One region of the Listeria immobilis genome, then DNA from elsewhere that is predicted to be linked to it. Evidence: predicted binding sites of a transcription regulator. Region 1 holds the regulator's gene; the other holds the start of a gene.

Region 1 (7,087 bases):
GCTTCATGTTTCAAGCGCTCAACGATAACAGAACCTTCAAGACCTGCATTATGCGCGATTTGGCGTACTGGTTCTTCTAAGGAACGAAGAACAATGTTAATACCTGTTTCTACGTCTCCTTCAGCTTCTAGTTCAGCCACTTTATTGTAAATATTTACAAGCGCTGTACCACCACCAGCTACAATACCTTCTTCTACAGCTGCACGAGTGGAGTTAAGAGCATCTTCAATACGTAATTTACGTTCTTTTAGTTCGGTTTCAGTTGCAGCACCGACTTTAACAACCGCTACCCCACCTGCAAGTTTTGCTAAACGTTCTTGTAATTTTTCTTTATCGAATTCAGAAGTAGTTTCTTCCATTTGCGCACGGATTTGGTTCACACGAGCGCTAATTTGAGTGGAATCGCCTGCTCCTTCAACAATTGTAGTATCGTCTTTTGTTACGACTACTTTGTTAGCTGTTCCAAGTTGCTCAATAGAAGCTGTTTTAAGTTCTAGACCTAAATCTTCTGTGATTACTTGTCCACCTGTTAAAATAGCTACATCTTCCAGCATTGCTTTACGACGATCGCCAAAACCAGGTGCTTTTACTGCTACCACGTTAAATGTGCCACGTAGTTTGTTAAGAACAAGAGTTGCTTGTGCTTCGCCTTCCACGTCTTCAGCAATAATTAACATTGGACGACCTTGTTGAACTACTTGCTCTAAAACTGGTAAGATTTCTTGAATATTATTGATTTTTTTATCAGTAATTAAAATGTATGGTTTTTCTAAAACAGCTTCCATTTTGTCAGAATCTGTTACCATATAAGGACTAGTATAACCGCGGTCAAATTGCATACCTTCTACTACATCTAATTCTGTTGCAAAGCCTTTAGATTCTTCAATAGTAATAACACCATCATTACCAACACGTTCCATTGCTTCAGCGATTAATTTACCAACTTCTTCATCACCAGAAGAAATAGCTGCTACTTGCGCAATAGACTCTTTGCCTTCAATTGGTTTAGAGATAGCTTTAAGTTCTTCAATAGCTGTTGCTACGGCTTTTTCAATACCGCGGCGAACACCGACTGGATTTGCTCCAGCAGTGACATTTTTCAAGCCTTCTTGAATCATTGCTTGTGCCAAAACGGTAGCTGTAGTAGTTCCGTCCCCAGCAACGTCATTTGTTTTAGAAGCAACTTCTGAAACAAGTTTTGCTCCCATGTTTTCAAATGGATCTTCTAATTCAATTTCTTTCGCAATCGTTACACCATCATTGGTAATTAATGGGGAACCGAATTTCTTCTCTAAAACAACATTACGACCTTTTGGGCCAAGCGTTACTTTTACTGCGTTTGCTAATTGGTCCACACCACGTAACATGGCACGACGAGCATCTTCACTAAATTTAATATCTTTTGCCATTTTATATTTCCCTCCGATTAGTTAAGTTTTATTATTTGGTAATTGCTAAAATGTCACTTTCACGTAAAATCAAGTAGTCCGTGCCTTCATATGTCACTTCAGTTCCAGAGTATTTTGCAAAAATAACTGTGTCACCTTCGACTACTTCAAGTGATTCTTTTGATCCGTTTTCAAGGACACGACCTGAGCCAACTGCAATAATTTTACCTGTTTGTGGCTTTTCTTTCGCAGAGTCTGGTAATACAATACCACTTGCTGTTTTTTCCTCTGCTTCCAGTACCTCAATTACAACACGATCTCCTAATGGTTTTAACAATGTAAATGACCTCCTCTGATATAGTTGAACTTTCATTTTAGCACTCGACACATTAGAGTGCTAACACAGTTATTATGATACCAAACCTGACAAAAAATGCAAGTATAAACGTTCAAAAATGAGAGAATTCTAATTTGCGCTAGTGTCAGATAACTTGTACAATAAGGAGAGTTATTTCTGTTTATTTTAAGCACTTTTAGCTGAATTTGATTTATATAGAGAGGATGCGTTTTTTTGGCTAAACGTTATTTGACGATTGTTTTTGTTTATTTATTACTACTTTTTTCTGCTTCTGTTGGGATTCCAATTGTTTATCATATTTTTATGAGCACTACTTCCATTTCCAGTGTAGATGCCAATGCCTATAGTATGATTATTTGGTCGATTTTTTCTAATATTCTTTCGCTGATTATTATTTTCGCACTTCTTTATAAAAAGCCTGAGGAAAATAAAATCATTCTTGGTGAAAAAATGCCGCCGCTACGTAGTTTCCTTTGGGTTATTGGTGGAGTCATTGGTTTATATTTTGCGCAAATCATTTGTAGTATTATTATTTCGCTGATTTCCGGTAGTATTAATGAATCTGTTAATACAGAACGACTTGTGAATTTAACAAAAGCAGCTCCGATTTTCTTGTTATTTATTTCTATTCTTGGACCTATTTTAGAAGAACTTGTTTTTAGAAAAGTGATTTTTGGTGGTTTAAGTAATGTGATGAATATTCATGTCGCTGCGGTGATTAGTTCGCTTTTCTTCGGTTTGCTTCATGGGGATATTTCCTTCTTACTTACTTATTTTGTTATCGGGCTAATCCTTTGTTTTCTTTATACGAAAACAAAACGAATTTCCGTTTCGATGGGGGCTCATATTTTAATGAATACGATTGTTTTATTAATAAGTTTAGGTTTTATTGGAGGTTGATATGAAAAATTCATTAATCAAGCAAAGTTTTCTTTATTTTGCACTTGGATTGGTATTTGGCTTTTTTACTTTTGATCGTATAGTAGAATATGGCTATGATATTTTGGCCTATATTTTAATTGTCATGACGATGATTGATTTTGGCATTGGTATTGGCTTAATTATTGTTGGGCTTAAAAGGCGGCATAAAAAAAATCTGTAGAAAGCAAGTTTTTGCTTACCTTCTACAGATTTTTTTATTCGGTTTTCGCCGGATAGTTTTCTAGGAAATAAATCAATGTTTGTAATTCGGTTGTAAGATCGATGTGGTGTACACGAACTTGTTTTGGAACACTGATACGAGCTGGTGTAAAGTTTAAAATCCCTTTTACATCTGCTTCGATTAAGCGATCCACAGTTACTTGCGCCTCGTCAGCTGGAACCGTAAGAATAACTACTTCTACACCATTTTCACGAACAATTTCTTCCATATCATTTAAGTGATAAATAGGAATATCTTGTTGCACACTACCTACTTTCGCTGGATCTACATCGAATGCAGCAACGATTTTGATATTATTGTTTTTCATGAAATTATAATGTAATAGTGCTGTACCAAGGTTACCAACACCAATTAATGCTACATTTGTTTGTTTGTCTTGACTAAGTGTTTTACTAAAAAAGTCGAGTATGTATGCAACGTTATACCCGTATCCTTTCTTGCCTAATGCGCCAAAATATGAAAAATCACGTCGAATCGTCGCTGAATCAACTTTCACAGCTTCACTCAGTTCTGCTGATGATACTCGTTCCTTACCTGACTCATCTAGGTATTTCAAGTAACGATGATATAATGGTAAGCGCTTTGCTGTCGCTTGTGGAATTTTTGTTGTTTCCTCCATCATGCCTTCTGTCCCTTCTTCTTAAATTTTTTCTGAAGTTTGAAGCTTTTGTGAACTGTACTTCCTTTCACATGCTTGCTTATATACTATAAACATTTCACAAGGAATGCACAAACTTTTTGCTCACGACTTTAGAGCAAAGTTTTGTCCTGCAAAATATCTTGTCTTATCCTTCTTTTCTATTTTACGCTAAAATCACAAATAATGCGAGCGATTTCACAAACTAACCTAATATTAAACAAACGGCGGTTACATTGCGATTACTTAACTTTTAAGATAAACTGGTATAGAGAACATTCGAGGAGAGAGAATATGATTTTATTACAAGTTCAGCAAATTTCTAAATTCTTCGGTGCAGAAGTTATTTTGGATAATATTAAATTAGAAGTAAAAACGGGTGACCGTATAGCTTTAGTCGGTCGAAACGGTGCTGGAAAATCAACGCTACTTAAAATTATTGCTGGAAAAATGAGCTATGATAGCGGCATGATTTCCAAACCTAAAAGTGTAGAAATTGGTTATTTAGCACAAAACACCGGGCTAGAATCTACTAAGACGATTTGGGACGAAATGCTGAGTGTTTTCGCATCCCTTCGAAAAATGGAACAAGATCTACATGAAATGGAAGTTCGGCTGGGTGAACCAGAACTTTATAACCATCCTGAAAATTATCAAGCATTAATGAAAGACTATGACACTTTGCAACATACATTTAAAGAAAGTGGCGGGTATACGTATGAAGCAGAAATTCGTTCCGTTTTAAATGGTCTTCGCTTTTATCCTGCCGATTATGAAGTAGAAATCGCCTCGTTAAGCGGGGGACAAAAAACGCGGCTGGCACTAGCCAAACTGCTACTTGCTAAACAGGATATCCTTGTGCTGGATGAACCAACTAACCATTTAGACATTGAAACTTTATCATGGTTAGAAACCTACTTGCAAAATTACAACGGATCCCTGCTGATTGTTTCCCATGACCGTTATTTTCTAGATAAAGTAGTTAATCAAGTCTATGAAATCAGTCGAACGAAAATAGAACATTACAAAGGTAATTACAGTTCTTTTGTTAGCCAAAAACAAGCAAAATTAGAGCAAATGTGGAAAGAGTTTGATAAGCAACAAAAGCAGATTGCTAAATTAGAAGACTTTGTTGCAAGAAACCTTGTCCGTGCATCCACCACAAAACGAGCGCAGAGCAGACGAAAACAATTAGAAAAAATGGATGTTTTAGACCGACCTCAAGGCGATGAAAAAGCTGCTCATTTTGGTTTTCATTTTGAAAAACAAACAGGTAAAGATGTTCTCATGGTAGATAAGCTTAGTATTGGTTATGCCAAAGATAAGCAAGTCGCCGCTAACCTTACTTTTGAAATGAAACGTCAAGATAGCCTAGCGCTGGTTGGCCCAAATGGAATTGGCAAATCTACCCTTTTAAAAACACTTATACGTGATCTTCCGTCGCTTAGTGGTGACTTTCATTTTGGAGCTGGTGTAAAAATTGGTTACTATGACCAAGAACAAGCAAAACTCACATCGAATAAAACCGTTTTAATGGAGCTTTGGGACGATTATCCAGAGCTAAATGAAGTTAATATCCGTACAACACTTGGTAATTTTTTATTTTCGGATGATGATGTTTTAAAAAATGTCCAGTCGCTTAGTGGTGGCGAAAAAGCAAGGCTCGCACTCGCAAAACTCACTTTACTTCAAGCAAATGTCCTTATTCTAGATGAGCCTACCAACCATTTAGACATTGAAAGTAAGGAAGTTTTAGAAGCTGCTTTAATTGATTTTGAAGGAACGATTTTATTTGTATCCCATGACCGTTACTTCATTAACCGTATCGCTTCCAAAGTAGTCGAACTAGCGCCCGAAAAAGCAACTGTCTTCCTCGGCGACTATGACTATTATCAAGAAAAATTAGCTGAAATGAAAGAACTCGCACGATTAGAGGCAGAAGAACGCAGGGAAAACGGCGAAGAAGTAGCTGCCACTGCTTCGATGCGCAAAAGAAATTACCAAGAAGAAAAAGAACAGCAAAAATTACTTCGTCAAAGAAAACGCAAACTAGAAGAAATTGAGCAACAAATGGAAGAAACAGATACAATAATCGCTGCACTCGAACTTGAGTTAACCAAACCAGAAATTTTTCAAGATCATGAAAAAACGCTTGAAATCACTGGGAAATTAGATGCTGCAAAAGAGATTGTAGAAAAATTAATGGAAGAATGGGAAGAAATAAGTGAAGAACTAGAATCTATCTAATCTGCATAAAAAAAGGAGCATACAATGAAAAAGATTTTAATTATTTCTGGTTCTATTTTGATTGGATTACTTCTTATTATTACTATTAGCGCAAGTTTTTATTTATACAGCTATGCGTTAGCTCGCGATAATACAAGTATGGATGATCAGCCGACAACCGATGTGACAAGTGCTACTGCCAAACTAGCCAAGAAAAATCGAGTAGAAAATCAAGCGTGGATGGAAAACCAAAAACTCATTCATTGGACAGAAAAATCAAGTGATAATCTAAAACTAGAAGCCAATTATTTAGAAGCTGCTCAACCTTCTAATACAACTATTATTCTTGCCCATGGCTACCGCGGCAAAAGTGGTAAAGTCGAAATGGCGGGACTTGCAAAGATGTATCATGAAAAATTTGGTTATAACGTGTTAATGCCCGATGCCAGAGCGCACGGGGAAAGTGAAGGCGAAAATATTGGTTTTGGCTGGCCAGAACGAAAAGATTATGTACAATGGATTAATCAAGTGATTGATAGAAATGGGGAAGATGAATCCATTGCTTTACATGGGGTTTCCATGGGTAGCTCCACCGTTTTAATGACTAGTGGGGAAAATTTGCCAAAACAAGTCAAAAGTATTATTGCCGATTGTGGCTACACTTCCATGGATGCAGAACTTTCTTATCAACTAAAAGCAATGTTTCATTTACCAAGTTTCCCAATTATCCCAACCGCCAGCTTAATTAATAAATTCAAAGAAGGGTTTTACTTTAGTGAAGCTAGCGCGACGAATGCTGTTGCAAAAACTGATTTACCCATTTTCTACATTCACGGTGACAAAGATGCGTTTGTCCCAACCTATATGGTAGACGAACTATACGAAGCCACTAATAGTTATAAAGAAAAATGGATTGTAAAAGGGGCTGAACACGGACAAGCTTTTACAGTAGATCCAACAACCTATGAAGAAAAAGTACGGAAGTTTTTAGATAAAACAATGTAAAAAGTAGCGCTCATTAAGTTGGGCGCTACTTTTTTACTTATGTTTTATTCCTTTGTTTTGTTCGAAAAAAAATGAATAGATTTGTTATGCTAACATAATTTGCTTGCTTTAAACAAAGAAGTAAAACTATACCAATCGCTAATTGTGTAGGATAAATATAAATCATATCTGCTAACCAATAATTAATTCCCATAAATATTCCCGCTATTAATGCTGGGAGAGTTAAAACCCCAACTATTAAACCAAGACCAACTAAAAGTTCTCCCCAAGGTATTAAAATATTAAATAACGCTGTATTTGGACCAACAACA
Region 2 (7,087 bases), on a different contig from region 1:
TAAATTGCTTCCAAAGTGATACTGGGGGCAGCATTTTTCTAAGTCCCGCGACTGGAACAATTACTATTCCCGGTTTTTCAGATAGCAGAAAATCTAGCGCCTCCACTCGTTGACCTCGAAGTTCCGGGCTAGAAATGCTTAGCTCAGAAGAAATTAGTTCGTCTGCAGGATATAAAAACAATCGATCTGCATCCATTAATGAAAGTAAATCGTCATATAATTTTTGCGCATGATATAAATTATGTGTGACAAATACAACTGGACGTTTTGAAGCGCCTTCTACGACACTTGCAAATAAAGCGCGTGAAGACCCGGTAAGACCTGTAACCAGTTGTGCTTTGTTTTTTTCATTGAGCGCATTTAATATCGCTCGAATATCTTTTTGTTCATATATTAATTGTTGTAATCCTTTCAAGGGAAAACAGCTCCTTTTTTCAGAAAATTCATTCTATGTAATGCGAAAATAAATCAACGCCTCGAAGAAAGACCGAAATACGTGACAAAAATATTGCCACGCCTCGTTTTAGTCTATGTTTTTAATTATATTTATTCATTACCTCAATAAATGGCAACTGCGCGAAATCTTCTATTGCATCTGCACTTTTTTGAATTGCTTCAATAATATCTGGTTGTTCTGCTTTTGGAAAGTCACCTAGCACGTAGTTAATAACTTCCCCATGACTTGGACGACTCACACCAACTCGAATACGGTTGAACTCTTGTGTTTTTACATGTTGGATGATTGATTTCATTCCATTATGTCCACCCGCGCTGCCTTTTTGTCGCAAGCGGATTTTCCCAACTGGTAAATCTAAATCATCGTAAACAATAAGCATATCTTCTATCGGGATATTGTAATAATCCATTAGCGGTCGAATGCACTCACCAGAAGCATTCATAAAGGTTAAAGGTTTTACTAACAACATTTTTTCTCCACTTACATTGATTTCACTTATCATTCCATTAAACTTAGATTTTTTCCAAGGAGTTTGATGACGAAAACTTAATTCATCTACTACCATAAAACCGACATTATGCCGGGTGCGTTCGTATTTTTTGCCCGGATTTCCGAGGCCAACTATTATTTTCATAAAGCTTCTCCTTACATGAACTAAACCACTTCACGAATGAACTGGTTTTTGTTTCGATGTTTTTTTGATTATACCACGGAATTGATTTGGTTGAAAGTTTTCCAATCAACGCTTATGTTCCGCAATTTTATTTTCAATTATCTCCCATGCTTTTTCATTTTCGGCTTGAAAGTTCGCTTTTTTCCAATTTACTGGTGTTTTGCCAAGATATTTTTTAAAACCAAATTTTTGATATAGATAAATTGCTTGGTAACTACCGGTTTGACTTGTTAGATAGACAAAATCATTTTTATTTAAATGTAGAATTTCAGATAATAATGCTTTTGCGATACCTTTTCCTCCATGCGAATCTAGTACAGCAACCCAGTGAATACGACTTTCCATCTCACCAAAAGTATCTCCATCCCACAACATTGCCGTCCCAACGATTTCCCCATTTGGCGCTTGAACAAAAACGCAACGTTTAGCTAATTTTTCTTTCTCTCCGCTAAATTCTGTTTTAAAACGGGCATAAATCTCTTCTAAGGAGGTAACTTGTCCTGATTCTAACTGTAAATTGCACCATTCTTCTTCCAACCCGTCTTCATAAAAACGAAAGAAATACCCATCCGGCAAACTATATTCCGGATAATTAGTAGCATCATCATTAACCATAGCAACAGAGATTTTCGGAACAGATTGATCCAGCATAAAAACGCCTCCTTTTCTAATATTATACAAAAAAATAAGGAGGCGCGCGAGTAAACGCGTACCTCCGAATGGATATATTTGAAAATTATTCTACTGGTTCTTCATCATTACCATGTAAAGCTTCTGGTTCTGGCGCTTCTGAAGTTGTTGGCTCTTCTTCAGCACGAGGGGCAGAAACTGTTACAACTGTTTCTTCTTCTTCCACTTGCACAACATAATCTTTGTTTTCTGGAAGATTATTTGTCGTTAATACATCACCAATTTCTAATGTGGAAATATCTAATTCAATCGTTTCTGGTAATTTTTCAGGTGTTGCCGAAACTTTTACATCATGGATAATTTGTTGTAACACACCGCCAGCTTTAACACCAGGCGCATCCCCAACTAATACCACACGAACATCGGTCTCCACTTCTTCATTCATATCAACCGCTAGCAAGTCCACATGTACTAATGTGTCTTTTAACGGATCCACTTGATACTCATGCAATAAAACATTTAATTTCTTGCCGCCAACAGTCACTGCAAATACGGCATTTCGACCATTGTCACGAACTGCTTTGATTAATTCCAAAGAATCAACGGAAACTGGAACATTTTCCGATTTGTAACCATAAATAATTCCAGGTACTTTTCCTTCACTACGCAATCTCGTTACTTCTGAATGTTGCGTTGTTTCTCTTTTCTGGACCTCTAATGTTGTTGCCATAAAAAATCACTCCACTCATTCAATTTTGGTACACTCCTATTATATCTACCCTTTAAAAAAATAGCAAAACAAAGCAAATGGGTTGATCACGATTAAGAGGTTTATAATTCTCAATAAAAGGTAAACAGAAAATAGCGGTTGCTACCTTATGCAAACGTTTTAAAACTGTACTATAACGTTTTCAGTATTTTATTATAACAACTTTTAAAATTTCAGGACGTTCAATGCTTCACAAATGAAAAATACATGTTATACTGTACTAGTAAATAGATTTTTTATAGGAGGAATTCGAAATGAAAGATCATCAAAAAATTATTTTAGTTGGCGACGGAGCAGTTGGTTCTAGTTACGCATTCGCTTGTGTGAACTTAAGCATTGGACAAGAATTCGGTATTATTGACATAGATAAAGACAGAACAATCGGGGATGCGATGGATTTAAGTCATGCTGTTCCATTTTCGACACCGAAGAAAATTTACTCAGCTAATTATAGCGACTGCCATGATGCAGACCTAGTTGTTGTTACTGCAGGTACAGCACAAAAACCTGGCGAAACTCGCTTAGACTTAGTTAACCGGAACATTAAGATTATGAAAGGCATTGTTGATGAAGTAATGGCAAGTGGTTTCGACGGTATTTTCTTAATCGCATCAAACCCAGTCGATATTTTAACTTATGCGACATGGAAATTCTCTGGACTTCCCAAAGAACGTGTTATCGGTTCAGGAACAAGCCTTGATACAGCCCGCTTCCGTATGTCAATTGCCGATTATTTAAAAGTGGATGCACGTAATGTCCACGGTTATATTTTAGGGGAACATGGCGATACAGAATTCCCAGCATGGAGCCATACAACCGTTGGGGGACTACCAATTACAGAATGGATAAGCGAGGATGAACAAGGTGCAATGGATACTATTTTTGTAAGCGTTCGTGATGCAGCTTATGAAATTATCAATAAAAAAGGCGCTACTTTCTATGGTGTTGCAGCTGCTCTTGCCCGTATTACTAAAGCTATTTTAAATAATGAAAATGCGATTCTACCTCTTTCCGTATATTTAGATGGCCATTATGGAATGAACGATATTTTCATTGGAGCACCTGCCGTAGTTAACCGTCAAGGCGTTCGCCATATTGTTGAAATGAATTTAAATGCCACAGAAAAAGAACAAATGAAAAAATCCGCTGATACTCTTAAAAAAGTATTAGATGATGCAATGCAACAAATTGATTAATATGTTTCCACCAAAAAAGCATGCTACCTTGCATGCTTTTTTGTTATACTTAATTTATTCGAAAGGAGGCTACTCATGATTACTTTTGATCAGCTGGATGCCGAACTAAGTGCTCTTCAAAACCCTAATACTATCAAAATCTTTAGAAACCATGGCTGCCCAGAAACATTAGAACTATACGGTTTAAAAATCGGCGACTTAAAGAAAATTATTCGTCGTGAAAAACTAAATAAAAATCAAGAACTAGCGATTCAACTAATTGAGTCTAATAATAGCGACTTAATTTACCTAGGTTTACTTGCTGTCGACCCTAAAAAACTAGACGTAAATCAAATCGAACAATGGAATAGCGCTTTTCGCGAAACATGGACAATGCTAACTTCCGGCTTAACTTCCGTCGTAAGCAAACGTGAAGACGCACTCACTTTTGCAAGAAAATGGATGAAAAGTGATTTTGATTTAACTAAATCGATGGGATGGCAAATTTTCTCAGAACATATTGCCAATTTGCCTGAAGCAGAAGAATTGCTTGAATTCGCAAAGCAAAACTTACAATCTGAAACAAACAGAACGCGTTATTCTATGAATAGCTATATTATCGCTTGTGGAATTTATAAAGACGAATTATATGAAAAAGCATTAGAAGCAGCTAATTTTGTAGGTAAAGTTCATGTTGATTTAGGGAAAACCGCCTGCAAAGTCCCTGACGCCATTCCTTATATTGAAAGAGCGCGTAGCCGAAAAAAATAATTAGCTATCCTTTGACTCAAAAAACTACTTAGGGGTATGATAAAAGAAAAACTGGAGGGATTAAACAATGATTGTAACAACTTCACCAAATATCGAAGGCAAACAAATTATCGAATATAAAAAAATCGTTTTCGGCGAAGTAATTACCGGGGTTAACGTTATGAAAGATATTGGAGCAGGATTCAGAAATTTCTTTGGCGGACGCTCACAAGGATATGAAGACGAGCTGATTAACGCACGTGAGGAAGCTATTAAAGAAATGGAACAACGCGCACAAGACATCGGTGCAAATGCTGTGATTGGTGTAGATATTGATTATGAAGTACTTGGAGCAGATAATGGCATGTTAATGGTCACTGCATCCGGTACAGCTGTCGTTACAGAAACCCAAGACTATTAAAAAAAACGGAAATCAGTCATTAAAGCTGATTTCCATTTTTTTACGGTTATTTTCAATCAAGGTATTGCTCAATTTGACTATCTATATATAAATATTGCCCTGACCGAAGTGTTTTCTCATAAATATCCACATATGGCAAAGCTCTTTTTTTCGCAAAAGCAATTTCTGCATCAATGTCATAGGCGATTTTTTTAAAATGGATGTCAACAACACCTGTAGCAGCGATATCAATAAGAGCATATTGAGCTAGATTATCTTTTGTTTTCCGACTTTCCCCGCCTGGTAGTCCGACCGAGCCAGAATTAATAATCAACTTGTCATCCACCGTTCTTCTAAGCGATTGCCGATGAACGTGTCCATTAATCGCGACATCCGCATCAGTATCCGAAAACATCTCATCAAAATAGGCTTGCTCTTCCGTCGCATAAATCGGGAAGCTAGCGGATTTTGGCATCGCATGAAAAACATCTATTTTCGTCCCCAATATTTGAATTGATACTTTTTTGGGCAATGTAGCTAAATAACGAAATTTTTCATCACCTAAAAAAGCATAATCATATTTCACTAATTCCTCAATCATCCGTCGTTTTATAGAATAATTAAATGATTTTCCTTCCAAAAAGTCCCTATACACCTGTTCATGATTTCCTAGCACAAAAGAAAGCGGATTGAGTTTTTCCAGAAGTTCCAGACAAATATCTGTACCTGGACCTTTTAAAGCTATATCACCGACCGTTATGTATTTTTCCGCATGTTCATTCGCAGCATCTTTTAACACTGCTTTTAAAGCTTCTACATTACCGTGAACATCCGATATAATTGCAACTCTCACTTTATCCATAAACTCCCCCCAATCCTTATGTGACGCTTACAGAGCTATCCCCTCGCTCATTTTAGCCCTTTTCATTTTGCGTTTCTCAATCTCATCTTAGTATTTTAAACTATTATGCCAGAATGCGCCACTCTTCTTCCAAACAATACTAACACTTAAAAAATCCGGCGAACATAATAACATTTATTTTCATTTTAGTTAAACCCTTATAAGAGAAACACATCTTTTTCTTCTATTAAAAATAAAAAACAGAAATCCTCATCAATAGAGAATTTCTGTTTTAGTTTAAGCGATTTTTTATTCAAACAACGAACTTACAGATGCGTTTTCATGTACGCGCACAATTGCTTCACCTAAAAGTGGCGCTACAGAAAGTTGTTCCATCTTGTCTATCCACTTATCTTCTGGAAGTGCAATAGAGTTTGTAACAACTAATTTTTCAATTGGTGATTCTTCAATACGTTTCATTGCAGGTCCGGATAATACCGGGTGCGAACAACAAGCATATACTTTTGTTGCCCCAGCTTCACGAAGCGCTTTTGCAGCAAGCGTAATAGTTCCCGCTGTATCAATAATATCATCAATAATGATACAAACCTTCCCTTCTACGTTACCAACAATATTCATTACTTCCGCCACATTTGGACGCGGACGACGCTTATCAATAATAGCAATCGGCGCTTTCAAACGATCCGCCATTTTACGAGCACGAGTAACTCCACCATGGTCTGGCGAAACGACTACTAAATCATCACCCAAATGACGTTCCCCAAAGTAACCACTTAGTAAGCGTACAGCATTCAAATGATCAATTGGAATATCAAAGAAACCTTGAATTTGCGGCGCATGCATATCTAGCGTAATCATTCTTGTCGCTCCAGCTGTTTCGATTAAGTTTGCAACTAATTTTGCCGTAATTGGTTCGCGACTTCTCGCTTTACGGTCTTGGCGTGCATAACCATAATAAGGCATAACAATATTAATTGTCGCCGCAGAAGCACGTTTCAACGCATCAATCATGATCAAAAGTTCCATTAAATTCTGGTTTACAGGGTTACTCGTTGATTGAATAACGTAAACATGACAACCACGGATACTTTCTTCAATATTAATTTGGATTTCTCCATCACTAAAATGAGTAACGCTTGATTTTCCTAACTCAATACCTACTTCTTTCGCAATCTCTTCAGCTAGTTCACGATTAGAATTTAGCGAGAAAATCTTCAACTTTGGATCAAAATACTCGTTTGACATAATCAGCCTCCACTATTTTTATTAAAATTTTAAACTTTCCAATTGGAAATTATTTACCGTGATTCAAACGTTTTGCATAACCTATCTTGTTGTCTTGTTTCGCGCGAGCAATCCCAAGCGCGTCTT

What was found. The regulator Rex, encoded in region 1, represses fermentation and respiration genes when NADH is low (regulators of the CRP and FNR family bind a similar motif). The targets are predictions, from matches to a motif close to TTGTGAAATATTTCACAA.
Region 2: the regulator Rex is predicted to act here: its motif matches at 2,708-2,725, upstream of HCJ45_RS06540 (L-lactate dehydrogenase).

What each region holds. Positions count from the first base shown of each region.
Region 1 is NZ_JAASUA010000008.1:82,523-89,609, forward strand. Features, by position in the region: gene groL (chaperonin GroEL) at 1-1,409, opposite strand, end outside; gene groES (co-chaperone GroES) at 1,441-1,725, opposite strand; gene HCJ45_RS11100 (CPBP family intramembrane glutamic endopeptidase) at 1,960-2,646, shown strand; gene HCJ45_RS11105 (DUF4305 domain-containing protein) at 2,648-2,848, shown strand; gene HCJ45_RS11110 (redox-sensing transcriptional repressor Rex) at 2,883-3,530, opposite strand; gene HCJ45_RS11115 (ABC-F family ATP-binding cassette domain-containing protein) at 3,840-5,792, shown strand; gene HCJ45_RS11120 (alpha/beta hydrolase) at 5,817-6,776, shown strand; gene HCJ45_RS11125 (DoxX family protein) at 6,814-7,087, opposite strand, start outside.
Region 2 is NZ_JAASUA010000003.1:361,347-368,433, reverse strand. Features, by position in the region: gene mfd (transcription-repair coupling factor) at 1-415, opposite strand, end outside; gene pth (aminoacyl-tRNA hydrolase) at 537-1,091, opposite strand; gene HCJ45_RS06550 (GNAT family N-acetyltransferase) at 1,197-1,781, opposite strand; gene HCJ45_RS06545 (50S ribosomal protein L25/general stress protein Ctc) at 1,867-2,490, opposite strand; gene HCJ45_RS06540 (L-lactate dehydrogenase) at 2,784-3,725, shown strand; gene HCJ45_RS06535 (DNA alkylation repair protein) at 3,801-4,475, shown strand; gene HCJ45_RS06530 (putative heavy metal-binding protein) at 4,543-4,875, shown strand; gene HCJ45_RS06525 (metallophosphoesterase family protein) at 4,928-5,716, opposite strand; gene HCJ45_RS06520 (ribose-phosphate diphosphokinase) at 6,005-6,961, opposite strand; gene glmU (bifunctional UDP-N-acetylglucosamine diphosphorylase/glucosamine-1-phosphate N-acetyltransferase GlmU) at 7,011-7,087, opposite strand, start outside.